DNA from 2 places in the Streptosporangium sp. NPDC049644 genome. Region 2 is predicted to be linked to the other one. Evidence: riboswitches for the same ligand, from Rfam matches in the RefSeq annotation. Region 2 holds a riboswitch; the other holds the start of a gene.
The links. A riboswitch is a leader RNA that binds a small molecule or an ion and turns the genes downstream of it on or off. The one in region 2 is predicted to bind cobalamin.
Positions count from the first base shown of each region.

Region 1: it holds a riboswitch for cobalamin, as region 2 does, so the genes downstream of both, AB0J58_RS05110 (CbtB-domain containing protein) here and AB0J58_RS15800 (ABC transporter substrate-binding protein) in region 2, are expected to answer to the same signal.

Region 1 covers NZ_JBFAOJ010000006.1:81,187-95,704, reverse strand. The annotation lists gene cobN (cobaltochelatase subunit CobN) at 1-2,979, shown strand, start outside; gene AB0J58_RS05130 (cobyrinate a,c-diamide synthase) at 3,084-4,475, opposite strand; gene cobO (cob(I)yrinic acid a,c-diamide adenosyltransferase) at 4,469-5,071, opposite strand; gene AB0J58_RS05120 (putative cobaltochelatase) at 5,073-7,142, opposite strand; gene AB0J58_RS05115 (CbtA family protein) at 7,192-7,917, opposite strand; gene AB0J58_RS05110 (CbtB-domain containing protein) at 7,927-8,115, opposite strand; cobalamin riboswitch at 8,146-8,278, opposite strand; gene AB0J58_RS05105 (transposase) at 8,508-9,671, opposite strand; gene AB0J58_RS05100 (hypothetical protein) at 9,806-10,216, opposite strand; gene AB0J58_RS05095 (ABC transporter ATP-binding protein) at 10,210-10,926, opposite strand; gene AB0J58_RS05090 (DUF4132 domain-containing protein) at 11,291-13,633, shown strand; gene AB0J58_RS05085 (alpha/beta hydrolase) at 13,694-14,518, opposite strand, start outside.
Region 2 covers NZ_JBFAOJ010000023.1:6,850-21,367, forward strand. The annotation lists gene AB0J58_RS15760 (aminotransferase class V-fold PLP-dependent enzyme) at 270-1,730, shown strand; gene def (peptide deformylase) at 2,317-2,826, shown strand; gene AB0J58_RS15770 (hypothetical protein) at 2,837-3,652, shown strand; gene AB0J58_RS15775 (hypothetical protein) at 3,860-3,964, opposite strand; gene AB0J58_RS15780 (hypothetical protein) at 4,030-4,704, shown strand; gene AB0J58_RS15785 (hypothetical protein) at 4,866-5,414, opposite strand; gene AB0J58_RS15790 (ATP-binding cassette domain-containing protein) at 5,414-7,219, opposite strand; gene AB0J58_RS15795 (iron ABC transporter permease) at 7,216-8,226, opposite strand; gene AB0J58_RS15800 (ABC transporter substrate-binding protein) at 8,292-9,488, opposite strand; cobalamin riboswitch at 9,658-9,854, opposite strand; gene AB0J58_RS15805 (NUDIX domain-containing protein) at 10,086-10,580, shown strand; gene AB0J58_RS15810 (ABC transporter ATP-binding protein) at 10,611-11,678, opposite strand; gene AB0J58_RS15815 (iron ABC transporter permease) at 11,675-13,186, opposite strand; gene AB0J58_RS15820 (iron ABC transporter substrate-binding protein) at 13,315-14,364, opposite strand.

The DNA of each region.
Region 1 (14,518 bases), on a different contig from region 2:
ACCGTGCTCGCCGCCGGGGGCACCCGCCCGGCGACCGCCTCGGCGGGCGGGGACGACTCCGCGTGGGACGTCGGCGCGCTCGCCGAGCTGGACGTGCCGATCCTGCAGGGCCTCTGCCTGACCACGGGAAGGGACGCCTGGCGGGAGAACGACGACGGCCTGTCCCCGCTCGACGCGGCCTCCCAGGTGGCGATCCCCGAGTTCGACGGGCGGATCATCACCGTGCCGTTCTCCTTCAAGGAGGTCGACGACGAGGGCCTGACCGTGTACGTGGCCGATCCCGAGCGGGCCTCGCGGGTGGCCGGCATCGCGGTACGGCACGGCCTGCTCCGGCACGTCAGGGCACCGGAACGGCGGATCGCGGTGATGCTGTCGGCGTACCCGACCAAGCACTCCAGGATCGGCAACGCGGTCGGCCTGGACACCCCGGCCAGCGTGGTCAGGCTGCTCACGGCCATGGCGGAGGCCGGGTACGACCTCGGAGACGGTTTCCCCGGCGTGGCGGAACTGGACGGCGACGCGCTGATCCACGCGCTGATCGCGGCGGGCGGCCAGGACCGGAACTGGCTCACCGAGGAGCAACTGGCCGCGAACCCGGTGCGGATCCCGGCCGCGCGCTACCGGGCGTGGTTCGAGACGCTGCCCGAGGACCTGCGGCACGACGTCGAGGCGCACTGGGGGCCGCCGCCGGGCGAGTCGTTCGTCGACCGGAGCCGCGACCCCGACGGCGAGATCGTGCTGGCCGCGCTGCGCGCGGGCAACCTCGTGGTGATGGTCCAGCCGCCGCGCGGCTTCGGGGAGAACCCGGTCGCCATCTACCACGACCCCGACCTGCCGCCGAGCCACCACTACCTGGCCGCCTACCGGTGGCTGGCCGACGACTTCGGCGCGCACGCGATCGTGCACGTCGGCAAGCACGGCAACCTGGAGTGGCTGCCCGGCAAGTCGGCGGGGATGTCGGCCTCCTGCGGCCCCGACGCGGCGCTCGGCGACCTGCCGCTGGTCTACCCGTTCCTGGTCAACGACCCCGGTGAGGGCACGCAGGCCAAGCGGCGGGCGCACGCCGTACTGGTCGACCATCTGGTGCCGCCGATGGCCCGCGCGGAGACCTACGGCGACATCGCCCGGCTGGAGCAGCTGCTGGACGAGCACGCCTCGATCGCGGCCATGGACCCGGCCAAGCTGCCCGCCGTCCGGGCGCAGATCTGGACGCTGATCCAGGCCGCCAGGCTCGACCACGACCTGGGCGTCGACGACCGGCCGCAGGACAGCGGGTTCGACGACTTCCTGCTGCACGTCGACGGATGGCTCTGCGAGGTCAAGGACGTCCAGATCCGCGACGGCCTGCACGTGCTCGGCGACGCCCCCGAGGGGAAGGCCCGCGTCGACCTCGTGCTGGCCATGCTCCGCGCCCGCCAGATCTGGGCCGGTCAGGAGGCACTCCCCGGCCTGCGTGAGGCCCTCGGCCTGGCCGAGGACGGCGGCGCCGCGAGGGTGAGCGTGGACGAGGCCGAGTCGCTGGCCCGCGCCCTCGTCGAGGGCATGGAGGAGCGCGGCTGGGACCCGTTCGCCGTCTCCCCCGTCACCGCGTCCGTCCTGGCCGGCGGGGGTGACCCCGGCTCCGGGGTCCTGGCCGCCGTGGAGAAGGTGCTCGGGTTCGCGGCCGGGGAGATCGTGCCCCGGCTCGCCAGGACCACGGACGAGATCGGCGCGGTGCTGCACGCGCTCGACGGCGGTTACGTCCCCGCCGGGCCGAGCGGGTCGCCGCTGCGCGGGCTGGTCAACGTGCTGCCGACCGGGCGGAACTTCTACTCCGTCGATCCCCGGGCGGTGCCCAGCAGGCTGGCGTGGGAGACCGGGCAGGCCATGGCCGACTCCCTGCTGGAGCGGTACCGGTCCGACACCGGTGAGTGGCCGCGCTCCGTCGGGCTGTCGGTCTGGGGCACCAGTGCCATGCGCACGGCGGGCGACGACGTGGCGGAGGTGCTCGCGCTGCTCGGCGTGCGGCCGGTCTGGGATGAGGCGTCCCGCCGGGTCAGCGGCCTCGAACCGGTCCCGCTCGCCGAACTCGGCCGGCCCAGGATCGACGTGACCGTCCGGATCAGCGGCTTCTTCAGGGACGCCTTCCCGCACGTCGTCACCATGCTGGACGACGCGGTACGGCTGGTCGCGGGCCTCGCGGAGGCCGCCGAGGAGAACTACGTGCGGGCGCATGCCGACGCCGACCTGGCCGCGCACGGCGACGAGCGGCGGGCCACCCTGCGGATCTTCGGCTCCCGGCCGGGTGCCTACGGCGCGGGCCTGCTGCCGCTGATGGAGAGCGGGAACTGGCGCGACGACGCCGACCTGGCCGAGGTGTACGCGGTCTGGGGCGGCTTCGCCTACGGCCGCGACCTCGACGGGGCACCGGCGCGGCAGGACATGGAGAGCGCCTACCGGCGGATCGCGGTGGCCGCGAAGAACGTCGACACCCGCGAGCACGACATCGCCGACTCCGACGACTACTTCCAGTACCACGGCGGGATGATCGCCACCGTGCGGGCGCTCACCGGCCGGGCGCCCGCCGCGTACGTGGGCGACAGCACCCGCCCGGACGCGGTGCGGACCAGGACCCTGCACGAGGAGACCGCGCGGGTCTTCCGCGCCCGGGTGGTCAACCCCAACTGGCTGGCGGCGATGCGCAGGCACGGGTACAAGGGCGCGTTCGAGCTGGCCGCCACCGTGGACTACCTGTTCGGCTACGACGCCACGACGGGCGTGCTGGCCGACTGGATGTACGACAGGCTGGCCGCGACCTATGTCCTGGACCCGGAGAACCGGGCGTTCATGGCCGCCTCGAACCCATGGGCGCTGCACGGCATCGCCGAGCGGCTGCTTGAGGCGGCCGACCGGAAGATGTGGGAGCACCCCGACCCCGAGATCATGACGGCCCTGCGGGAGGCGTACCTCAGCATCGAGGGCGACCTGGAGGACCGCTGACCCGCTCCGGCCATGCCTGAGCGGGTCAGGTGCCCCGGACCGAGAGCGGGTCGCCATCGGGCGATCGGCCGGCCCGGGGCGGACGCCCCGAGGGTGAGGGCGGTTCAGGCGATGGCCGCGACCAGGCGTTCGGCCAGTTCGGGGCTGCCGGCCCAGTGCAGGTGCAGGTAGGAGGCGGCCAGCAGGGGCTCGGCGAAGCCGTCGGCCGCGCCCCTCCAGCGGAACAGCGGCGGCGTCGCGTGCCCGGGATCGGTGGCCGTGCGGTGGAACTCGTGGCCCCGGTAGCGCTCGCCCTCGCGGGTGAGCACGGACTTGGCGGTCGCCACGGCGTCGCGGTAGCCCAGCGTGAGCCGGCCGGTCATCGTCGCGGTGATGTCGAGCCTTCCGCACATGGGATGGCCGTCCAGCTCGCGCGCCAGGTAGAGCAGCCCGGCGCACTCGGCGACGATCGGGCCGTCGAAGGCGGCCACCCGGCGGCGGAGCGGCTCGTTGGCGGACAGCTCCGCCGCGTACATCTCGGGGAAGCCGCCGCCGATGACGACCGCCCCGGCGTTCTCTGGCAGGCGCTCGTCCCCGAGCGGGTCGAAGGTCACCACCTCGGCCCCCGCCGCCGCGAGCAGCTCGACCTGCTCGGCGTATCCGAAGGTGAACGCCGCCCCGCCCGCCACGGCGACCACCGGCGGCACGCCGTACGGGGCCACGGGCCGGGCGGGGGGCCAAGGGGTCGTCGGATGACTTTCGGCCGAGGCGGAGGCGAGGGCGGAGGTCAAGGCGGAGGCCGGGGTCCAGGGGGGCGCGGGTAGCGGCGGCGCCGAGCGCGCCAGGGCCACCAGTCCCTCCAGGTCGCAGGAGCCGGCGACCAGGGCGCCCATCCGCTCCACCGCCGCCACCGCGTCCCCGCTGCGCTCGGCCGCCGGGATCAGCCCGAGATGGCGGGAGGGGGTCGCCACCCCGTCCACCCGCGGGATCACGCCCAGTACCGAGATGCCGCTCTCGTCCAGCGCGGCGCGGCAGATCTCCTCGTGCCGCGACGAGCCGACCCGGTTGAGGATCACCCCGGCCAGCCGGACCCGGGTGTCGAAGGAGGCGAAGCCCTGCACGAGCGCGGCCACCGACCTGCCCTGCCGCGCGGCGTCCACCACCAGGACCACCGGCGCGCCGATCAGCCGGGCGACGTGCGCGGTGGAGGCGAAGTCCCCGCTCCCGGCACCGTCGTACAGGCCCATGACCCCCTCGACCACGGCGATGTCCGCGTCCCGCGCACCGTGCAGGAAGAGCGGCGCGACCCGGTCCTCACCGGTCAGCCAGGGGTCGAGGTTGCGGCCGGGGCGCCCGGTGGCGAGTGCGTGGTAGCCGGGGTCGATGTAGTCGGGTCCCACCTTGTGCGGGGAGACGCGCAGGCCCCGCGCGCGCAGCGCCGCCATCAGGCCGGTCGCGACGGTGGTCTTCCCGCTGCCCGAGGACGGCGCGGCGATCACCAGTCGCGGCACTACCATTCGATGCCCCTCTGGCCCTTCTGCCCGGCGTCCATCGGGTGCCTGACCTTCCCCATCTCGGTCACCAGGTCGGCGACCTCGACCAGCCTCGGGTCGGCGTCCCTGCCGGTGATCACGACGTGCTGGTTGCCCGGCCGCGCGGTCAGGGTGGCGACCACGTCGTCCACGTCCAGCCAGCCCCATTTCAGGGGGTAGGTGAACTCGTCGAGCACGTAGAAGCGGTAGGTCTCCGCGGCCAGGTCGCGCCTGATCTGCGCCCAGCCCTCACGGGCGTCGGCGGCGTGGTCCTCCTCGCTGCCCGGCCGCTGGATCCACGACCAGCCCTCGCCCATCTTGTGCCAGGTCACGCTGCCGCCCTCGGCGGACTCGCCGAGCACCAGCAGCGCCCGTTCCTCGCCGATGCGCCACTTGGCCGACTTGACGAACTGGAACACCCCGACCGGCCAGCCCTGGTTCCAGGCGCGCAGCGCCATCCCGAAGGCGGCGGTGGACTTCCCCTTACCCGGCCCGGTGTGCACGATCAGCAGCGGCCGATTGCGGCGCTGGCGCGTGGTGAGCCCGTCCTCGGGCACCGTGTCCGGCTTGCCCCGCGGCATCTCAGCCCGCCTTCCGGTAGTCGGTCCTGTGGTCACGGACGAGCCCGCCGAGCCCGCCGCCCTCCGCCGGCGCGTCGAGCCGTACGACGGGCGCGCCCAGTCTGGCCGCCAGGTCGAGGGCCAGACCGAGCCGCACCGGACCGCTCTCGCAGTCGACCACGACCGCCGCCGTACCGGCGAGCAGCGCGGCGGAGGGCGCCACGTCGGGCCCCGAGGTGGCCCGGCCGTCGGTGACCACCACGAGCAGCGGCCTTCTGGCCGGGTCGCGCAGCCGTTCCACCCTGAGCACCTCGGCGGCCCGGCGCAACCCGGCGGCCAGCGGGGTGCGACCGCCGGTCGGCAGCTCCCGCAGTCGCGCCGCGCCTACCTCGACCGAGGAGGTCGGGGGCAGCACCAACTCCGCCGTGGACCCCCTGAAGGTGATCAGCCCGACCTTGTCCCGCCGCTGGTAGGCGTCGAGCAACAGGCTGAGCACGGCCGCCTTGACCTCGCGCATCCGCTGCCGGGCCGCCATGGAACCGCTCGCGTCAACCACGAAGAGCACGAGGTTGCCCTCCTTGCCCTCGCGGACGGCCTCGCGCAGATCGGTGTCACGTACCAGCAGTCCGGGGCCACTGCGGCCGCGCTCGCGCTGGTACGGCGCGGCGGCGCGGAGCGTCGCCGACAGGTGCGGCCGCTGGAGCCTCCCGGCCGGAACCCGCGATCCGGTGGTCCGCCCGTTGGAGGTCCGGGCCCGCGACCGTCGGCCCGAGGCGCCGTCGCCCAGCCCGGGGACCTGGAAGGGGCGCACCCGGTACGGTTCGGCGGCGGCGACCACCCGCTCGGCGGCGGGATGGCCCGGCTGGTCACCGCTCTCGTCCGAGGCTGCGCCGTCGTCGCGCGAAGCCGCCTGGCCGCCTTCACCGGAAACGTCCCGCGCCGGGTTTTCCACCGATCCGCTCTCCGGCGCGTCCCCGGAACCCATGGGGCCGTCCGAGCCATCGGGACCATCCGAGCCGCCGGGACCGCCGGGGTCGTCGTCCGGCCCATCCGGTTCGTCCGGACTGTCCGGGTCGTCGCCGCCGTGTTCCGCCAGCAGGTCGTCGAGCCGTGACTCGTCGAGGCCCGGCGCGTCGAACGGGTCCCGGCGGCGGCGGTGCGGCAGCGAGAGACGGGCCGCCGCGCGCACGTCCTCGGCCGTGACCTCGGCGCCGCCGCGCCAGGCCGCGTGCGCGATGGCCGCGTTGGCCGTGACCAGATCGGCCCGGAGCCCGTCCACCTCGAAGGCGGCGCACACCGCCGCGATCTGGCGCAGCCGGACGTCCGGCAGCACGACCTTGGTGACCCGCTCCCTGGCCTCGGCGATCCGCCGCGCCAGGGCCGCCTCCTGTTCCGCCCACCCGGCGGCGAAGGAAGCGGGATCGGCGTCGAAGGCCAGCCGGCGCCGTACCACCTCGGCCCGCTCGTCCGGATTCCTGGACGCACGCACCTCGACGGTCAGCCCGAAACGGTCCAGGAGCTGTGGCCGCAGCTCGCCCTCCTCCGGGTTCATCGTGCCGACCAGCAGGAACCGCGCCGCGTGCCGTACCGAGACCGATTCGCGCTCGACGAAGCAGGTGCCGAGCGCGGCGGCGTCGAGCAGCAGGTCCACCAGGTGGTCGTGCAGCAGGTTGACCTCGTCGACGTAGAGGACACCTCGATGCGCGGCGGCGAGCAGGCCCGGCTCGAACGCCCTGACCCCCTCGGTGAGCGCGCGCTCGATGTCGAGCGCGCCGACCAGCCGGTCCTCCGACGCGCCGACGGGCAACTCCACAAGTACGGCCGGACGTTCCTGCCCTTGCTCGCCCGCGCCGTGCGGGCCGTCGGGGCAGGCCGGATCCGGCTCGGCCGGGTCGCAGGAGAAGCGGCAGCCGGCGATCACCTTGACCGCGGGGAGCTGTGCGGCGAGCGCGCGGACGATCGTGGACTTGGCGGTCCCCTTCTCCCCCCGGACCAGCACACCGCCCACCCGTGGCGAGACCGCGTTGAGGATCAGCGCGAGCTTGAGGTCGTCGAGGCCGACGACGGCGCTGAACGGATAGGCACCGATCACGAGGTTTCTTTCTGCGAGATCCTGTTGACGTGTCCGGCCCGCCGAACGTTCAGTTCGGGGCCGCCGCGAGCGCGTCACGGCGAACGACGCGCTGCACGGCGATGCCGTACAGGACGCCGATGGCCGACCAGAGCACGAGTTGGGTGCCGAGGGAGGACACGCGGAAGTCCCACAGCAGCTGGGCGGGGAAGCCGTCGGGCACCTCGTTGACCGCCGGCAGCACGAGCAGGGTGACGATCACGGGGACCAGGAAACCGGCCGCGCCGGCGAGCCAGGGCCTGGCCGGCACCTTGCGGGCGCAGGCCACGCCCACCGCCACGGACAGCAGGCCGATGGCGACCAGGACCAGGTACAGCGTGGTCCGGCTGCCGATGGTGTCCGGGTCACCGACGGCGGGCGGGTTGGCCGGGTACTTGACGAACGGCACCAGCACGATCGCGACGAACGCCGTGGCGGCCATCATCGCGGCCAGCACCGTGTCGGAGCGGGGGCCGATCCGGCCGCGCAACCCGGCGAAGACCAGCGAGAAGATACCCCCCACGGACATGCCGTACAGGGCCAGGGCGAGGAAGAGCCCGGCCTGCTGGCCGGACCGGCTGACCAGGGCCTCCTCCCCGTGGGAGTGCCCGACCTCGGTCTGGGCGTGGGCGGCGGCCTCTTCGAGCGCGATGGCCCGGTCGATGTTCGGCTCGCCCAGCAGGTAGGCGAACGCCGCGGCGATCAGGCCGGCGACCAGCCCGACGAGCAGGCCGCGGAGCAGCAGGGTACGTATCACGGCGCGCGTCTAGTGGCAGGGAACGCCGAGCAGGTGGCGCCCGTCGTGCATGAGTTCGTGCAGATAGTCGCCCGCCTGCGACACCACCCCCTGGTCGAAGGTGACCAGGTAGGCCACCAGCAGGAGCAGCGGAACCGCCACGAGCCAGCGGGCCAGGTGGGAGAGGGGAACGGGCTGAGCAACGGACAGCTCACGCATGAGTAGCCTCCTTGGGGATGACGCGTCCCGACATGTGAGGACGCGGCGGCCAAGTAACCTGGCTCCCGGAACTCACGTTCCGGATACAGTGGCGCGACCGCACCGGCTTCTCACCGGACTTCCCTCGGACCACCGCGAAATCGTCCGCAATGTAACCTTTTTTAGAGCGGGCCGTCAATGTGGGGTGACCTGTCACGGCACCGCGGACGCCGTTCCAGTCGGGTGTCCCCCATCTCTCCAGCGGAACGCACCGCGCGGGCTGCGTCACCGGCAGCCCTCGAATGACTCACGTGGTGGCACCGGTATCACCAGGCGCCCTTGATCAGGTCTGTCAGCTTCTCGGCCGTAAACAACCGAGCATGCAGCTCCTCGCCGTCGATGGGTTCGACGGTTCAGGCCGCGTCGTCGGCAGCGTGACTCACTGCCCAGCCCGCCACCCCGCGCGAGGCGATGTTGCGGGCCGCGTTGACGTCGGCGTGCTCAGCGAAGCCGCACGACGTGCAGGAGAAGGTCGCCTGGCCGGGCCGGTTCCTCTTGTCCACGTGCCCGCAGGATGAGCAGGCCTGCGAGGTGTAGGCCGGATCGACGTGGACAACGGCGACGCCCTGGCGGGCGGCCTTGTAGGCGATGAAGGAGCCGAGCTGGTGGAAGCTCCACGAGTGCAGCGTGACCCGCTGGGGCTTGCGGAGCCGTACCCGGTCACGGATGCCCTGAAGGTCTTCCAGCGCGATGCCTTGCCCGGTGCGTGCAGCCTCGGTCACGATCTGCTTGGCGATGATGTGGTTGGTGTTCGCGGCGAACCGGGCCTCGGCCCGGCGACGCCGCTTCAACAGCCGTTTGGCGGACTTGGTCTGCTTGGCCTGCAGACGGCGGCGCAGCTCGCGGTGGCGGTGGCGGACCGCGTTCAGGCCCTTGCCGCTGTGGCGAACCCCGCCACTGGTGGTCGCGATGTTGACGATCCCCAGATCCACCCCCAGGAATCCATCCGGGGCGGCGACCGACCGGTCGGGAATGTCGCAGGTGGCAATCAAGAACCACATACCGTCGCGGTACAGCAGGTCCGATTCGCCCTTGCGGTGGGCGGCCAACGTCTGGAGTTGCTCGGCCGAGGCGGTGAACGCCACGTTCTTCATCCGCCCGCGCGTGGTCCAGATGCTCACTGTGCGCGCCTCCATCTGCCAGGACAGGCAGCGGTCGTCGAACGGCTGGGCCGCACCGGGGCGAAAGACGATCGGCGTGGCCAGGGCCCGCTCGCGCCGGACGGAGCCGGGCCTGCCCAGGTTGCCGTTGCGGACATTGGCGTGCAGCGTGGCGTAGGCGTCGGTGACCTTCTTGACGACATGCTGCGCGGCCTGAGCCGCCAGCCGGTAGTCGTCCTTGATCTGCCCGTAAGCATGCTTGCGCAGGTCGTAGTTGCGAAACACCCGCCGCTGGTGGGCGAGCGCTGAGACCCAGGTGGCCGCGGCGTTGACCGCGCACAAGGTCGCCTCCAGCGCCGCCGCCTGCTCGGGCGTCGGCAGGAGTCTCGCCTGCACCACCAGCTTCACAACGCCCAAACTATCCTTTGGCTCATGTCACCGTGATAGGAATCCGACCTGCGCCGGGGCCGAACCGTTGTCCGCACGCTGCACGCGCATTCGGTCTTCACACCCGGGTATCGGTGCGGGGTCTTCACCGGCGAACCGCCGCGTCACCGTGAAGAGATCATGATCGAGGCGTGTGGCGGCTTCGGCGCCCGGCTTGTTGAGTTCAACGGCGAGGCGGTGCCGAGTACGGCCAGCAGCATGTGCGCGGCCCACTGGGCGCCGAAGATCATGGTGGAGGAGGCCGGGGTGGCGCGCAGCCGCTTGAGCACGTGGCGTTCGCGGTACTGGGCCAGGGTGGCCGGCAGGACGACCAGGGAGGCCAGGCCGACGACGAAGACGCTGAGCATCGGGACGACGGCGTCGATGACAGGCAGCCCGCCGGGCAGCGTGCCGCCGTTGCGCATCTTCACCCACAGGATGACCACGGGGAAGGCCAGCGCGAAGAAGGCGGCCATCGGATCGCGCACGGCCAGTTTGAGTTCGATCGCGATGACGTTGCCGAGTCCCTTCAACACACGGTCCTCTCGATGAGTGCGAAGTAGGCGTCCTCGAGGGAGTCGGCGTGACTTCTGTCGATGAGCTCGCCGGGGCTGCCCTCGTGGACGACACGCCCCTGGTCGATTACGGCGATGCGGTCGCAGAGGGCCTCCGCCTCGTCCATGAAGTGGGTGACCAGCACGACGGTGACGCCGCGGTCGCGCATGTCGCGGATCAGTCCCCAGGTCAGCCGGCGGGCAGCGGGGTCCAGGCCGGTGGTCAGCTCGTCGAGGAAGACGACCTCGGGGTTGCCGACCAGGGCCAGCGCGATGAACAGGCGCTGCTTCCAGCCGCCGGACAGCCCCGCGAAGCGGGCGCGCTTCTTCTCGGCCAGTCCCCATTCCTGCATCAGTGCGCGCCAGTCGGCAGGCTTGTCGTAGAAGGAGGCGTACATCCGCAGTGCCTCGCCGACCTTGATGGCGTCGGGCAGGGCGGCTTCCTGCAGTTGGGCGCCGATGCGCTGGAGCAGCTCACGTCGCCGGGTCCGCGGGTCCATGCCGAGCACGCGCAGGGTGCCGCCGTCGGGCTTGCGCAGTCCGGACGCGCACTCCACCACGGTGGTCTTGCCGGCTCCGTTGGGGCCGAGGATGCCGAAGATCTCGCCTCGCTCGACCGTCAGGGTGACGCCGTCCAGCGCCCTGTGTGTTCTGTAGCTCTTCTGCAGGCCGTTGATCTCGATGACTGCCATGTTTCGAGAATCCCCGCTCCGCCGGATCTCCGTAATCCACCGAATGGTTGATGGCGGCTGCCCAACCTGCGGGACGACGCTTCAGGCCGCTGATCAGGCATGGTCACGGTTGTGGCCGCCGTCATCTCGATCATCATGGCCCGGATGTGCGGCCTGCCGGGTTCGTGACCGCGCCGGCGGATGCGCCGCGAAAAGGTTCGGGGCCGACACCTCACCCGCGTCAGTGAGCGGCCGATCCGAATCGGACGAGGAGGCGGAAGCGGCTTTAGTGGAGATATGTCCGAATTACGACGGGGGGAATCTGTCGGTTCCGACTGATATCCATGATCACCCAGCGTTTCCGACTCATCAGTGGAGCCATGTCATGACGTCAGCGGGCAGATGGGACCACATGGACCTGGCCACGAGGGCCGCCTACCAGCGGTTCGACGAGCTCACCGAGCAGGGACTCGACCCCGGCCCCGGCGTCGACTGGCGGGTCTACGGCACCTACGCGCAGATGAGGCTCTGGCTGGGGCCGGAAGGCGGCCACGACTACGACGAGCGGGTGCTGCGCGTGGTCCGGTCGGTGGCCGAGCGCGACATCGACTTCACCTACCGGGAGGCGCACCACCTCATGGGCCGGGCGGAGTACTGGGTGCGGCAGGGGCACACCCGCTACGAGGAGCTGTTCCGGATCCCGCTCGCGGCGGCCCGCCGGTTCGACTACCAGCTGCGCCGGGACCTGCTGCGCTGGCTGACGTCGGGACCGTGGCTGAAGGACGCGCGGGCGCTCCTGGCCGAGCAGGTGACCGAGCTGCTCACCGAACCCGCCGAGCACGGCCCGGCCGGGGTGGTCCGGACCGAGATCGGGGACACCGACCACTTCGCCCGCATACTGGCCGAGGAGTACGGCCCGCGCCTGGTCGAGGTGCTGCCGCTGTTCCGCCACTGGAACACCGCCCGCTCGACCAAACCCAGCGCCCGGTGGCTCAGGAACGCCGCGCGGATGCTCACCCCCGGCGCGGTCGCCCTGGTCCGTGAGCTGCTCACGCGGCTGGTGGCCTACCGGGGCGGAGACTGGGTCGTCCGCTATGACGACGAGGAGTGGCCGGACAAGGTCTTCCTCAAGGAGCACACCATCGTCGTGGTGCGCGGCATCCTGTGGACCTGCCAGGTCATCGACGAGCGCTGGGTGACCTCGCTCGTCACCGACGTCGCGATGACCTGCGGCACCGGCAGCAACGGGATGGGCTCCACCTGCCGCTGCGAACCCGTCACCAACGCCGCCGTCGGTGTCCTGGCCCGCAGGGGCGGCCTCGACGTGATCGTCCCGCTGTCCAGAATCCAGGCGAAGGTGCGCGCGAGGTCCGTACAGAGGAATCTGAGCCTCGCCCTCGACGCGGTGGCCGGCGAGAACGGGCTGACCCGCGAGCAGCTGCTCGACCGGACGGTCCCCACCTTCGGCCTGGACACCGACGGCGTCCGCGAGGAGAAGATCGGTGACTACCGGGTCAGGCTGTGCGCCGACGTGCCCGCCCTGCGCTACGTGAACGCCGCCGGCAAGACCGTCAAGTCGCTGCCGAAGGATCTGCGCGCGGAGCTGTCCGATCTGCGGGCCATCCTGAAGGAGCTCAAGCTGACGCAGGCGGCCGAGCGGTCCCGCCTGGAACAGGCGATCGTCCATGAACGGACGTGGCACTGGCGCGAGGTGACCGAGTACTTCCTCGACCATCCCGTCACCGGCCCCTACGCCCGCGCCCTGGTCTGGCAGATCGCCGGCGGCCCGGCGGCCCTGCCGGTCAAGACCGCCGACGGCTGGGAACTGGCCGGCCACCGCCCCGCCCCCGACGCCATGGCAGGCCTGTGGCACCCGATCCACGCGACCGCCGACGAGGTGGCGGCGTGGCGCGACCGTCTTCTCGAAGGTGGTGTACGCCAGCCGTTCAAGCAGGTCTTCCGCGAGCTCTACCTGCTGACCCCCGCCGAGGAGCGGACCGGCACCTTCTCCAACCGTTTCGCCGGCCACATTCTGCGCTACGGCCAGGCCCGGACCCTGCTGGGCCAGCGCGGCTGGACCGGCCGGTCGATCGGCAACTGGGACTACGAGAACGGCGGCGACCAGGGCGAGGTGGTGCGCGACCTGGCGGGCTGGCAGGCCCGCTGGGCCATGCACATCGTCTCCGCCCCCGGGGCCGAGACCACCATGCTGTGCGCCACCGAGAGCATCACCTTCCACCGCGACGGGCGACCGGCGTCGATGGCCGATCTGCCGCCGCTGGTGCTGTCGGAGATCCTCCGCGAGGCTGACCTCGCCGTGGGCGTGGCCTCGGTCGCCCGCGACGACCAGGCACTGATCGGCCACGAACGCTACTGGCGCTCCCACGGCTTCGGTGAGCTGACGGAGACGGCCAAGACCCGGCGCGAGGTGCTGGCGCGGCTGCTGCCGAAACTGAAGATCGCCTCCCGGGTGGAGCTGACCGACAGGTTCCTTCTTGTACGAGGTGATCTGAGGACGTACAAGATCCATCTGGGGTCGACGAACATCCTGATGGAGCCCAACGACGCGTACCTGTGCGTCGTCCCGGCGAGCGGGCGCGCGGCCGGATCGGTGTTCCTGCCGTTCGAGGACGACGGGGGGACGCTGTCGGTGATCCTTTCGAAGGCGTACCTCCTGGCCGACGACACGGCGATCACCGACCCGACGATCACCCGGCAGCTCGGCTGAACGACCACTCGGACACCGCTGCCATGGGTGATCATCGGCCTGGAGCGCAGGCGTTCAACATCAGCAGTTCTTGGCCGAAGGTGCGCAGAATCGGACCTCGGGGTAGCGCGGAGAGGGCTTGTCCAGCAGGGGCTGCGGCTTGCCGCGCAGCTGCAGGTCGAAGAAGGCGGCGACGTACTTGCGGGTGATGTCCATCGAGCGGGTTTCCTTCAGGCCGCCGCCGAGGTCCACACCGAGCTGCTGGAGCAGCATGTCGTAGTCGGTGAAGGACGGGTGCAGCGCCCCCTTCACCACCAGCCAGCGTTTCCACCCGGTCAGGTGCTCCCAGTCACGTTTCCAGGTGCTGTCGTCCGAGGGGGCGCCCATCAACATGAACGGTCGCGCCAGTCCGCTCCTGGGGATCGGGAGGAACATGCTGCCGTCCATGTTGATCCCAGCGCGCACCCGGGAGTCCTTCGACATGGTCTCCGGGGCGGCGGCCCCTCCGATGGACTGGCCCGCCATCGCGATCCGGGCCGGATTGATCAGGGCGCTGCCCTTCCACTTGGGCCGCGGACCGGTCAGCTGGTCGAGCACGAAGGGGATGTCGATCGCCCGGCTCCGGATCACCTTTTGGCCGAAGTCGTCGTCGTTGACGTTCGCGCAGGCGGCGCAGGTGGCGACCCGCCCGTCAGGGAAGGTGGTGGCGAAGTTCTCGTAGGTGTGGTCGATGCCGGCCACCACATACCCTCTGCTCGCCAGGTCCTCGGCCAGACCCGTGAGCGAACTGCGAGGCCAGGTGAAGCCGGGCGACAGCACCACGAGTGGCAGACTGCGCCGGCGCCCCGACGGCTCGGCGTCGGTGAAGGCGTTCGTCCGCGTCCGGCTCAGCCCCTCTGGCGGTAT
Region 2 (14,518 bases):
TCCGCAGGAGCGTCGGCCGCAGTGATCGACTCCCAGAGCGTCAAAGACGCCGACACCGTGTCCGGAAGGCTGGGGGCTCCTCACCCTCTCAAACACCACCTCCCCGGACGTGGCCCGGTACGTCCCCCGAGCATTCGGGTTGTACCCGTACGTGGCTAACACCATGTCCGATTTCCGCCAGAGCCCACGAGAAAGTTTGAGACAGGCTGTCCGTGGGCCGGCACACGACGTGCCCTACGGCCTGGACACCTCTGTCGAGATGAGAATGCGTGAACCACGACGACCATATGTTCTCGGACTCGCCGGTTGACGACCTAGAGTTCGGTGACATTCTCCAGCGTGCGTACCGGCACGTGCTGAGCTGGCGGCAATCGGTTACCGATCGCCCGGTTTTTCCCGTGGTGACATCGGATGAGCTGCGCGATCTTCTCACGGACGGGGGCCCACCCGAAGCCGGCACCGATGCGATCTCGACTCTGGACATCCTGGCGCGGGCCGGTGAACTGGGGTCGACAGCCAGCGCGGGGCCGCGCTACTTCGGCTATGTCATCGGCTCCTCCCTGCCCGTGGCCGTGGGCGCGGACTGGCTGGTCACCGCCTGGGACCAAAATGCGACGCTGTACTCGTGCGGCCCTGCGGTCTCGGTGATCGAGGAGGTCTGCGCCGACTGGTTGGTGAAAATGCTCGGACTGCCTCCGCATACGTCAGCGGGATTCACCACAGGTACCCAGATGGCCGCCTTCACCTGCCTGGCGGCGGCCAGGCACCATCTGCTGGCCCGGCAGGGCTGGGACGCTGAGGCGGACGGGCTGTGGGGAGCGCCGCGCATCCCGGTGATAGCCGGCGAGCAGCGCCATGCCTCGATCGATCGCGCCCTGCGCTACCTGGGAATGGGGACGCGTGTTCACAATGTCGGGTGCGACGCCAACGGCGCGATCGACCTCTCCGCGCTACGCGCGGAACTGGACCAGGTGGATCGACCACCGATCGTCTGCGTGCAGGCCGGCAATATCAACACCGGTGCCGTCGACCCGCTGCGCGAAGTGTGCGAGCTCACGCACGACCGAGGCGGATGGGTGCACGTCGATGGAGCGATCGGACTGTGGGCTTTGGCCAGCGACAAGTATCGCCACCTTTTTGACGGAGCACACCTGGCGGACTCCTGGACCACAGACGCGCACAAGTGGCTGAACGTGCCCTTCGACTGCGGCATCGCATTCGTCGCCCATCCCGACGCGCACCGGGCGGCTGTCGGGGTCACCGCGGCCTATCTGGAGGCATCCGCCCACCGAGATCAGATCAACACCGTGCCGGACTGGTCCAGGCGTGCCCGCTCGGTTCCCGTCTACGCAGTACTGCGGACGCTGGGCCGGGCAGGCATTGCCAGGCTCATCGACCGCAACGTCGAGCACGCTCACCGCATCGCCGCCCACCTCGCGGCGGAACTCGGCATCGAAATCGTCAACGAGGTCGTCCTGAACCAGGTCCTGGTGCGATTCACCGCACCCGGCCACGACGATGACGAGCTCACCCGAGAGGTCATCGCCAGGGTCCAGGACGACGGCACCTGCTGGCTCAGCGGATCGGTCTTCGATAACCGAGTAGTCATGCGCATATCGATCTGCTCGGCGTACACCACGGTCGAAGACATCCGGCGAAGCGCCGATGCCATCATCCGCTGCGGCCGCGACGCCATGGCCAGACGGGCGCGGACCACGGGTACCGGCTGACCCGCGCCAGTCCGTTGGCGCGGAGCCACAAGGTAGAACGAATCAGCACTTCACACCGTCTCTGGGGTTGAGGAACCCGCGGACAGGGCCTGTCTAATCATGAATCTTCGCCCCTGGTCAGAGGTCGATCATTTTCCAGCACGTCGTCCGAGGGTGTGTGGCCGCCCGGCCAGCCGTGGCTGCGCCGGCCGCTTGCCCGTCCTCGCCCCGGGCCTGCGCGGCGCGTACCCAGATCCACAGCGTCTCGCGGCCACCCCCAGGTCCCGCGCGATCGACGTGATCGTCCATCCGGCCTCGACAGCACCAGCGCCACCGCGTCGGCCTTGAACTCGGGCGGGTAGTTCTTCATCACCATCAGGGACGTCTCTTCCCCGACCGTCCTTCTCCGCCGGCCGCGGCCCCGCACCCGGCTGGCGGTCCCCTGGCCGAAGAACCGGAACCCGCCTTCTTACTCACCCCTGGGGTTCTCACCCAGGCGCGGGCGGATAGCCCCGATCGGCCGTAACAGCCCTCGCCGATCTTCCTGCGAATAACATGCAGGTGCATCTGACTCGTAGAATGTTCGCCACCCGGGAGGGTTCGCCTCGTGCACGCCGTCGACCAGGAGTCCGCACTGCCCATTCGCCATGTCGGCGACCCGATCCTGCATCGTGCGTGCGCGCCGGTGACCGCCTTCGACGCCGACCTCGCGACACTGGTGCGGGACATGTTCGCCAGCATGTACGCCGCCCGGGGCGTCGGGCTGGCGGCCAACCAGATCGGCGTCGGCCTGCGGGTGTTCGTCTACGACTGCCCCGACGACAGCGGGGGGTTCCGCAAGGGCGTCGTGGTGAATCCCACCTTGGTCGTGCCTGAGGTAGGACAGCGCAGGCTGCACGAGGAGGAGGAGGGTTGCCTGTCGGTACCCGGCCAGCGGGCCCTCCTGGCCAGGCCCGACCGCGCCATCGTGCACGGTTTCGATGTCACCGGCGCCCCGATTACCGTCGAGGGCACCGGCCTGCTGTCTCGCTGCCTGCAACACGAGAGCGACCACCTGGAGGGCCGTCTCTACATCGACCGCCTGCCGGCCAAGCGGCGCAAGGAGGTCCTGATATGAGATCTACAAGGTGGGCGCCGCTCCTCATTGGCGGCCGGGCCTGGACCTGCTGGGCGTCCTCGGCCTCAAGGTGGCGGTCGTCCCGCACTACGACAACGCCGAGGGCGGCACCCACGACACCCGCTACTGCTATCTGGGCGAGCGGCGGCTGACCCAGATGGAATCAGAACTGCCGCCGGGCGCTGCCGTCCTGGGGATCGACGAGCACACCGCGCTGGTCGTCGACCTGGGCACCGAGGAGGCGCTGGTGGCCGGTCGGGGCCGCGTGACGATCCGCCGGCCCGGCTCCCAGGCCGTCCTGCCTGCGGGCACGAGCACGAACCTGGAGGAGATCCGCCGCTTGACCCGCGGTGAGACGACGGTGAGCGGCGGGGCACCGCAGGTCATTTCCCCGGCGCCGCACCAGATGAGTCTGGCAGAGGCGACCCGCTCCTGTGAGGAGCGCTTCACCGCCGCGCTCACCGGGCACGACGCCGCCCGGGCCGTACTTGATCTGGAGGCAGAGGTCGCCCGCTGGGGCGCCGACACCGAGGAAGACGAGGGCGGTGTCGAGCACGCCAGGGAGAGCCTGCGACTGCTGATCGCGAAGCTGGGCGCCCGAGCGGGCGCCCCGAGTCCGGGGGATCTGCTCGCCTCCCTGGTCGGATCCGTGCTCGCGCTACGCGGTGAGTTGCGCCGCCAGGGACGCTACGACATCGCGGACGCGCTGCGCGCGGCACTGCTGCGCGGCGGGGTACTGGTCGCAGACACCCCGGACGGCCCTCGCTGGACCTCTGCCGGGAGTGACCGGCCACCGGTGAACGCTCTGCTGACGCCCGGTTACTGACGGAGACCCGCTGGGTGTCCTCGTTCGGTGATGTCGACGAGCGTGTAACTCACGGCGGTGAGCCTGCACTCCGGGTTGGGAGCCGGGCCTGGTACGGCCCGTCCCTGGTCGAGGCGCCCGATGCCCTGCGGGCCGCCCTGGGATGACAGACGCCTGTTCCTCTTCACACCGTTTCCGCCTCACACCGGCAGTTGCCGCTTACCGCCGTCAACCGTCGATGCCGGCCTCCCGGTTGACGACCGGATAGGGAACGTGGGTGCGGCGGTTCTCGCCGATCGACAGCCGCCCCCTGCCGGGGGGCGCTCGCTGCACACAGTCGCGCCGCTCACAGATGCGGCAGCCGACTCTACGAGGACGAGGACGGCTTCGTCGCCTGGATGCTCGACGGCCCCGACGCCGCCCACACCGTCTCGCTGCCGCAACCCGGCGAGCCTTTGCGCGCGATCCCGCAGACCTACACCGAGCAGCACTCCGCCGAGTACCAGGCCCAGGCCGTCATCGACCTGGCCCACAGGCTCCGCGACAAGATCGGCCCCTTGGCCGTGGAGAAGATCGTCCTGCACACCAGCCTCACCCTCCAGGCGGTCAAGGCCATCGGCCGGGCCGACGCGTTCCTCGTCCTCGACAAAAGCGAGGCCAAGCACGACCTGATCCGGCTTGGCCAGGGCATGATCGAGACGCACGCCCGCGAGCCGTACCGCCTGGCGGGGACCTGTGACCCCGAGCGGGCCGGGCCACCCCGCCTACGCCGCAGTCGTCGAGGAGTGGCGGACACGACGCTTGGCCGCAAGAGCGCTGGTCCAGCATCACGGTTCCCTGTTCGCCGAGACGCCTTCTTCGGGGCTCACCACGGAAAGCTCTTGGACGAGCGGGGCTTTCCCCGCTCTGACCAGGCCAGGCGGGGTGAAAGCGTGCAAGGTGAGGATGTCGGGCATCGGTGCGAGGCCGGGACCACCGGCCTGAACCCAGGCGGCGATATCCTCGGCGGCATCGGGGTGGTTGACCAGGCCGAGCCATACCGGCCGCCCGCCCGCGGCGCGTCCGGCGGGTGAAGGCCGCACGACGATCACGTTGGCCTGCTCGCACACGTCCAGGCAGTCGCTGATGTGGACATCGGCGATCTCCGACAGGCGGCGAAGCTGCTCGTCATGGTCGAGGGCGGGGATTTTGCGGATGCTACCGCAGCAGCAGTCCCGGCAGACGGTGAGCCTGCTCATGCGTGCTTGAACCCCTTTCCGGTGCGATCCAGCGGGTCGGGCTCCAGCCCAAGGTAGGTGGCCCTGAGTTCGTCCCAGGCCGTGAGGCGCTCATAATCGGGCGGGTCGAGGATCTGCTGGCGGTCGGTGAGGAACGGGTTGGGCAGCAGCACCGTCATCAGCTGGTCGCCTTGGCCGTTGAACATCCGCACGCCCCAGGAGACGGGGCTGCCGCCGGCGCCGATGGAGCGATACAGCTCGGCGCGGGCGCAGCGGCGGATCCGCCCGAGTTCAGGACCGCTGGCGGTGTGCTCGCCGATGCACAGGTGAAAATGCCAGCGGCCGAAGTCGACGGTGACATAACCGTCGTACAGGCTGATCCGCTCAGGTGCGTTGGGCGCGGCGACCTCCCAGGCCGCGCCTTGGACGATCACGCCGAACCAGATGTGCTCCCAGTGTTTTTCGAAGATGCCGGTGACCAGGGCCAGCAGGGTCTGCTCATCGGTGGGCAGTGCCCACACGTGCAGGGTGCCGGCCCCGAACTCCTCGACGACGGTGTAGCTCATCAGGCTCCTTCGGTCTGTCGCAGGGACGGCGCCCACTGCTCACGGCGGGTTTCGGGGTCGATCAGGGCGCAGTCGCCGCACTTGCCGCCGCCGGGCAACCGGTAGTACAGGCAGCAGCTGCGCCGCACGAAGAACGGCCGGCCAGGGGCGGGCTCGACCAGGTCGCCGCTGCCCCTTAGCATTTCCAGCGCCAGCAGTTCGCGTCCGAGTGAGACGGCCCGCGCGGTGAGCTCGGGGCGTTCGCGGGCGACGGCACGGACGGTGCCTGCCAGGGCGGAGGCGGCGTTGCCCCACAACAGCCCAGGGGCGATCTTCACGACCTCCTGTACGGCCTGCGCCAGTGGCTCCAGCAACTCGGTCATCACGTTGCGGTGCAGCGGTTCGGCGATCCTGGCGGGGTCGAGAATCTGCCAGCCGGTCAGGCGCTCGGCCCGCAGCGGCAGCGGCCCGCTGGACACCGCCTGCCAGTGGACTCGGAAGGGGGCCAGGTCCAAGAGCAGGTCGTGCGCTACCGCCGCGCCGACGACGGGTGACCACAGCCGGGCCGCCAGCCCCTGGAACAGGATGGAGGCCGCCACCCGGAGCTCATCGGTACCCAGGCGTCCGGCGAGATCGGTGATCCGCTGCCGCAGGGGCTCGGGGTCGACCAGCAGGTCGGTGAGCGGTCGCCAGCCTGTCTCGATCGGGCCGATCGGGCCGATTCCGAGTTCGAAGTAGCCGCTGATCGTGGAGACGTCGGCGACCGCGGCCGACACCGCCGACGGCGCGGCAGGAAGCAGTCCGGGCCGGGCGACGGCGAGCCGGGAGCGCGCCGTGCGCGTCCAGGCGGCCAGGTCGGGCAGGGTGGCGAACCAGTGGGTGGTGCCGTCGTAGGCCGCCTCGTAGCCGTCGCCCGTCCATTCCACCGCCAGCTCGGCTGGCTCGCCGCCGGCCGTACACCAGCCCTCTCTGGCCAGCGCACGCTCCAGCAGCGGAGTATGCAGCCCCTGGGCGAGGAGGTGGACGGTGCCGCCGGCCCCGTTCTGGAGTACGAACATGCCGGAGGCCGCGTCGAAGGCCAGTTCGCTGCCGTCGAAGGAGGCTCCGATCGCCCCGCGCAAGGTCAGCTCCTCCGGGGTGCCGGTGTGCAGGTGGCCCGCCGGGTCGATCAGCCACATCCGGTCGGCGACCCGCAGCGCGAGCTCCAGATCGTGGGTGGAGACCACGATGACCAGGTTCTTCTCGCGGGCCAGGCGGCGCAGCAGGCCCATGAGGGAGACCCGGGAGGTGACGTCGAGGAAGGCGGTCGGCTCGTCCAGCAGGATCGCCGCCGGTTCCTGGGCCAGGGCGCGAGCGACGAGCACCCGCTGGCGCTCGCCGTCGGACAGCTCACTCACCGCCCGGTCGGCCAGGTGGCCCGCGTTCACGGCGGTCAACGCCCACGTGATGACCTCGTGGTCACCGGGCGACAGCCGTCCGGTGAATCCGGTATGCGGGTGACGGCCCAGCCCGGCCAGTTCGCGGGCGCTCAACAGCGGCGGCAGGTCGCGTTCGGTGAGCACGACGGCCAGGCTCCTGGCCAGATGGGCGGCGGCCAGGGTCTCGATGCCGACGCCGTCGACGCGCACCTGGCCGCCCAGCGCGGGCTGGAGCCCGGCCATGGTGCGCAGCAGCGTGGACTTGCCGGTCCCGTTTGAACCGATCAGCACGGTCAACTCCCCCGCCACAGCCTCGGTGTCCAGGTCGTCGAGCACGCGACGCTCCCGCTGCCCCCGCCTGGCGGGGTATCCGGCGTGCAGTCCGCGCAGTTCCAAGCCCATGCTCATACCGCCAATCCGGTTCGGGCCGCGCGGCTGCGCAGCAGTACGGCGATCACCACAGGCGCGCCCAGGATGGTGGTCACGGCGTTCAGCGGCAGCACGACCCCGCTGCCCGGTGCCTGGGTGGCGACGCAGCACGCCAGCGCCACGGCGGCGCCCAGCAGGACGGCCGCGGGCATCAGCACCCGGTGGTCGGCGGTGCCCAGCAGCAGCCGGGCCACGTGCGGCACCGCCAGGCCGAGGAAGGCGATCGGCCCGCAGTAGGCGGTCACCACCCCGGCCAGCACCGAGGAGGTCAGCAGGGTGAGCGTGCGCACCGCCCGGACCCGCACACCCATCGTGCGTGCGTAGTTCTCGCCCAGCAGCAGCGCGTTGAGCGGTTTGACCCCGGCCAGCGCGCCCGCCAGCGCGGCCACGCAGACCGGCACGAACACCCCGAGGTCTCCCCAGGTGGTGCCGGCGAAGCTGCCCAGACCCCACATGATGAACTGCTGGGCCCGCTGCGGCTCGGTATAGACCAGCAGCAAGGTGATCACCGAGACGGCGGCCGACCCCACCATCACGCCGATGATCAGCAGCGTCACCACCGACCTGACCCGCCGCGACAGCACCAGCACCAGCCCCAGCACCGCGGCCGCACCGGCCGAGGCGGCCACCACCACACCCGCGCGGCCCAGGCCCGCGACACCCGCGGTGAACGCGCCCGCCGCGCCGCCCCACCCGATGATCACCAGGGCGACGCCCAGGCTCGCGCCCGAGCTCACCCCCAGGATGTACGGCTCGGCCAGCGGGTTGCGAAACAGGGTCTGCAGCTGTACTCCCGAGACCGACAGGGCCGCTCCGGCCAGAGCCGCGGTGATGGCGCGCGGCAGCCGTACCGTCCAGATGATCTCCTGAACCCCCGGATCCGCGCCGGTGCCACGCAACAGCGCGAACAGCGCCTGGTTCAGCGGGATCAAAGTCGAGCCGAGCAGGACCGCCAGCGCGAACGCCAGCGGCACCGTGATCCCCATGACGACCAGGACGACGCTCCGGCGGCGTCGGGCCGCTTCCGGAACATCGGGGAGGGCCGGAGCCGTCACTTGGTCAGCTGCTGGTAGAAGGTGAAGGCGTGATCGGGCGCGAGGTCTGGGTGCAAGATCGCGACCAGGTCGGCCAGGATCAGGTCCGGGTGGCCGACGCCGCGCTCGTAGAAGTCGTTGCCGCCCCCAGGCCCGAGCGTCCTGTTCGCCGACCAGACGCTCCCGGACTCGAACGCGCCGAACTTGGCATAACGCGGGTCGGTCTTCTCCACATCGGCCAGGCTCTTCCACTCGTTCACGTTGGCGAGCCACACCTTGGCGTCCTTGGCCTTGGACAGGACGGCCTCCAGGTCCAGGGTGGTGCTGCCGGGGCCCAGCGTGTCCGCCCACGGGTAGGTGCCGCCCGCGTCCTTGATCAGTCCCGCGACGTAGCTGCCTCCGTTGGGCACCGACCACTGCCCCTCATACATCTGGCCAGGTAGCACGGTGACCGGTGTGGCCGCCTTGGCCTTGGCGGCCAGGGCGGTGTAGTCGGCCTCGACCTTGCCGAACACCTCGCCGGCCTTGGCCTCGGTACCGGTCAGCGCGGCCATCACCTTGATCCACTCGGCGCGGCCCAGTGCGGTGGACTCCAGCCATTCCGCGTTGGCCACCACCTTGATCCCGGCCTGACGCAGCGGGCCGTAGGACTTGTCCTCGGTGCCGCCGCTCATCAGCACATCCGGCTTGGCGGCGATCTCCTTCTCGGTGTCGACCTCCTGCCCCTTGGCATACTCGGTGATCTTCCCGGCCTTCACCTGGGCCAGCACCTGAGCCGAGGTGATGTACCCGGCCGACGAAACGCCGCTGAGCCGCTCCAGCACGCCCAGGTCGGTGATGAACGGCAGGTGGGTCGTCGAAGCGGAGAACAATCGCTCGATCGGGGTCTCGACGGTGACCGCTGCGGCCAGCTCACCGGTGAGCGCGGGAGCCGGAGTGCCGCACCGCACCAGCACGTAGGTCTCCGGTTTGGCGCCGGGGGCGGGCTGCTTGACGGTGAGGACCTGATAGTTCTTGGCGTAGGTCAACGTGAAGTTCGTCGCGTGCTCCACCTTCTGCTTGACCGGGAAGTAGTCCCGGCCCGCGTCGAAATCGGTGACGCAGCGGCCCTCGGCCGCCGGGGCCGCAGGCGTGGCCGCCTCCGGGGTGCCACAGGCGGCGACGGCGAATAAGGATGCGAGCAGTGCTGCGGTGATCGAGCGGGGGATGCCCATGCATGCTCTCCTGAAGGCGGGCCGCGGACGCCGTTCCTCGACGGCCTCCGCGACGGTTGGGAGGCCGGGTCACCAGGAGAGTCCGGCACGCCGAGCATGCCCAGGGCCGGTAGGCCGAGGTCCAGGCATGGCGATCGCCGTTCCTCTCTTGGGGAGATCCGCCCCAATTTCTGCGAGGAGGCGACCGCGTGAGTCTCCTGGCTCTCGGGTCGAGGCTCGTCCCGGCCTTCCCACCCTCGCGGGCAGTGGCTTCGTCGGGATTCGCTCGCCGATCACAGTGGCGGGACCGCGCCGGATTCACACCGGCTTCCTCGTTCCGCGCTCGCCTACGCCGACCATGCTCGCACACCACCCATCAACGACAAAGAGCGCACCCCCTGTCAGACTCGGCGTGCCTCCCCGCGTTCGACGGGAGCACCGGCGCGCACACTGTGGAGGATCTGGGCGAGGCCCCCGTACCACGCGCGGCCCGGACCTGTTGGAGTACGCCGGGCCGTCCAGCACCCGCACCTGGCTCGCGCGGACCGCCGGCAGCTCGGCTCGGCCTGGATGGCGGGTCAGCCCCTCCGTACGGGAGACTGGTCTAGTCTCACGATCGTGACGATCAGGAACTCGCACTGCTCCTTCTGCGGTGCGGCCTTCACCCCCGGCCAGTCCTGGCCGCGCACCTGTGCCGGCTGCCGGAACACCTCCTACCTCAACCCGCTGCCGGTCGCGGTGATGGTGCTGCCGGTCGACGACGGCCTGCTGGTGATCCGCCGTGACGTCGAACCACACCGGGGCGGGCTCGCCCTGCCCGGCGGCTACGTCGACATGGGCGAGTCCTGGCAGCGGGCGGCCGTCCGGGAGCTCCGGGAGGAGACGGGAATCGTCGTCGACGCGGACGAGGTGCGCCTCCTCGACGTGCTCAGCGCCCCCGACGGCACCGTACTGATCTTCGCTCTGGGGCCGAGGACCCTTTCGGCCGCCCTCCCGCCGGTCACGTCCACGGCCGAGACGACGGAGTGGCTGCTGATCGACGGGCCGAGGGAACTGGCGTTACCGCTGCACACCAGGATCGTGGCGAAGTACTTCGAACGAAACGATCACTAGGGGCACGGACTGGCGGGGCGACCTGTCCGGCTACTCGGCGGGCTCCGGGACACGCCAGGCAAGGCCGGTGCCCTCCACCTGGACGCCGACCCTGGTGCCGGTGGCCATCGGGTCGGCCGGAGCCGGTATTCGCGCGGTGACGTGCGTGCCGTCGCGCAGGCGCACGGTGACCAGCGCGTCGTGGCCGTGAAAGTCATCGCCGGTCACGGTCGCGATCACGGCCTGCGGGGCCGGTGGCGCGGTGATCCGGACCTGTTCGGGACGTACCAGCACGGTGAGCGCCCCGTGACCGGAAGGGAGTCCGGCCACCGCGACCGGACCGAGCGCGGTGCTCAACACCGCCGGATCGTCGCGGTGGCCGGGCTCGGCCTGTGCGGGCAGCAGGATCGCGTCACCGACGAAGGTGGCCACCCAGGCGTCGGCGGGCCAGCGATAGACACTCGTGGGTGAGCCGTGCTGGACGATCACGCCTTCGCGCATGACCGCGATCTGATCGGCCGTCGACAGTGCCTCGCCCTGGTCATGAGTGACGAGGATCCCGGTCGCGCGGTCCGCGCGCAGCGCGGACCGCACATCGTGCCGCAACTCCGCGCGCAGTCCGGCGTCGAGCGCGCTGAACGGCTCGTCCAGCAGGATGAGAGAAGGCCGCGGCGCCAGGGCGCGGGCGACCGCCACCCGTTGTTGTTGTCCTCCGGACATCTGATGCGGCATCCGCTCGCCGTACCCGGCCAGGCCTACCAGGCTCAGTGCCTCGTCGATCCGGCCACGACGCCGCTCGGCCCGGCTCAGCCCGTATCCCACGTTGTCGCGTACCGACAGATGAGGAAAGAGCGCGCCCTCCTGCGGCACGATCACGATCTGGCGCCGCTGGGGCGGCGTGTGCGCGGTGGGGCCGGCGACCACTTGCCCGTCGACGACGATCTCGCCCGCGTCGATCCGCTCGAAGCCCGCGACGCAGCGCAGCAAGGTCGTCTTCCCGCAACCGGAGGGACCCAGCACAGCCGTCAGGGTGCCGCTCGGCACGGTAAGATCGACACCGTCGAGAGCCGCGACAGTTCCGTAGCGCCGGACGATCCCGCGTAGTTCCAACCGGCTCACCGCTGAACCTCCTTGCTGAGAATCCCGGTACGCGCGGCCAGCAGCCACGTGGGCACCGACGACAACACCACGAGCAACACCGCATAAGGCGCCGCACCGGCGTAGGCGGCCACCGCCGTGTTCGTCCACAGCTCAGTGGCGAGGGTGTCGACACCGGTCGGGCGTAGCAACAACGTCGCCGGCAGTTCTTTCATGCAGGTGAGGAAGACCAGCGCCGCGCCGGCACCGATGCCCGGCAGCGTGAGCGGCAGGGTCACCGTACCCAGCACCGCCAGCGGCCCGCGCCCCAGGGACCGGGCGACCTCTTCGAGTACGGGCGGCGCCTGGGCCGTCGCCGTGGCGACGGCGGTGACGGCCAGCGGAAGGAAGAGCGCGGCGTAGGCGAGCGCGAGCAGCCAGGTCGTCTGATAGAGCGGGTAGGCGACGTTGATCCCGAAGAACACCAGGGACAACCCGATCACCACCCCGGGCAGGGAGTGGCTGAGGTAGCCGAGCCGTTCCAGCGTCGCGGACAGACGACCGGGCACACGGGCACTCAACACCCCCAGCGGCAGCGCGAGCAACATGGTCAACGCCGTCCCCGCCAGGGAGAGCCACAGGGAGTTGCCCGCGGCCACCATCACCTCCGGCCAGGTTCCCGGGCGGGAGACACCCTCGGCCATCCGCCGGGCGAGGCTGAACGCGGTGACGCCGAGAGCCGAAACCGCGACGGCCAGCAGCGCGGCCACCGCGGGCCAGCGCGCCCGGCCCAGGCCGGCCCTGCCCGGCGGGCGGCGGGTGCCGTTCAACCGGGCGTAGCGAGCCCCGCGCCGCCGGGTCGCGCCTTCCCCCGCCAGGACGAGCACGGTCAGCGCCACGAGCACGGTCGACAGCACCAGCGCGCCGGTCCGGTCGAAGCCGAGGTCGAACGCCAGGAAGATGGCGCGGGTGAAGGTGTCGGCGCGCACGATCGAGACCGCGCCGAAGTCCGACAGCACATAGAGCGCCACCAAGAGCCCGCCGCCGGCGATCGCGGGGCGGATCTGGCGCAGCGTCACCTGTGTGAAGGTGCGCCAGCCGCCGTGGCCCAGCGATCGCGACACCTCCTCCTGAGCCGGGTCGGCACCGGCCAGGGCCGCGGCCACCGGCAGCAGGACATAGGGATAGGAGCACAGCGTCAGCACCAGGGCCGCCGCCCAGAAGCCCTCGAAACCATCCACCGTGGACACCCAGGCGAAACCGGCGATGTAGGTCGGCACCGCGAGAGGCAGAACGGCCAGGACGGCGAAGACACGGCGGGCCGGCAGATCGGTGCGCACGAGCAGGAAGGCCGAGCCGACACCGAGCACCAGGCAGCCGGCGGTCACCACGGCCGCCAGGGCGAGCGTGCCCGCGGCCAGCGCCGCGACCCGCCCGGTCAACAGTTCCTCGGCGATCCGGACGCCGCCCGCCTCGGCGGTCCTGACCGCGAGATAGACCAGCGGGATCAGGGCGACCGCCACGGCCACCACGGACGACGTGAGCAGCACGGGCCGTGCCGGCCGCGGCGACCGGCCACGGCCCCGTGGCCGGCTCGCGCTTTCTGTCGTGGGGCTACTGGGGTGTGGCGGCGGAGACCCGCCGCGCCCCTTCTGCCTCGCGGAGAGCGATGACCTTCTCAGGGGACCAGTCCCGATTCCTTGATGAGCGCGATCGTCGCCTCAAGCTGGTCGAGGTCGTTCAGGTCGACCGCGGGAACCTTCAGGTCCTTCAGCGCGGGCACTCCTGCGGGCGATGCGGCTTCGGCGATGACGGGGTACTCGAAGGTCTCCTCGGCGAAGTACTTCTGCGCCTCGGCGCTGAGCAGGTAGGTGACGAAGGCCTGCACGTCAGGATTCTGAGCGGCCTTCTTCAGCACGCCGACACCCGCCACGTTGACCAGGGCGCCGCTGTCGCCGTCGGGGAAGAAGTGCAGCTTGGCGGTGAGCGTGTCAGGCGTCGCCCCCTTCTCCTTGGCCAGCTCGCCCAGGTAGTAGTGGTTGATCAGGCCGACGGCGAGCTTGCCGGAGTCGACCTCCTCCAGGATCGGGCCATTGCCTTCACGGATCTGCGGGTCATTGGCCTTGAGCCCGGCCAGCAACTCCTTGGCCTTGGCCTCTCCATGCTGCACGGTCACAGCGGTGACGAACGCCTGGAAGGACGCGTTGGTCGGGGCCACCCCGACCTTGCCCTTCCAGGCCGGATCGGTGAGGTCGAACACCGAGGTGGGCAGCCGGTCGGCGGGCACCAGGTCGGGGTTGTAGACCAGCACCCGCGAACGGGCGGTGACACCGACCCATTCCCCGCTCTTGGCCCGATAGGTGGCCGGCACCTGGTCGAGCACGGCGGCCGGCAGCGGCGCGAACATGCCCTTCTTGGCCACGGCGCCGAGCGCGCCGGCGTCCTGGGCGAAGAAGGCGTCCGCCGGTGACCTCTCCCCCTCTTCGAGAAGCTGGGTGGCCATGGCCGCGGTGGCGGCGTAACGGGCTTCGACCGCGATGCCGCTCTGCGCGGTGAACTTGTCCAGCAGAGGCTTGACCAGCGACTCGCTGCGCCCGCTGTAGACGGTGATCTTCTTCTCGGCCGTCGGGTCGGCGGTGTCCGTGGATTCACCGCACGCGGCCAGCCCGAGGACGAGAACACCGGTGGCGGCCAGTGCGAGCACAGTTTTGGGGAGGAATGTCGGCACTGCGGTACTCCTTCGGTCCCGGAGAAGAGCCCCGGCTACAACTACATCGCTGTAGAAGTTAGCAGAGGCTAACCTAAGGGTCTTCTATGGGGGCCCGATGGGCACCGTAGGGCATCTGGCCTGCGACGCTGCGACACCACGCGCGGGTTCCCCA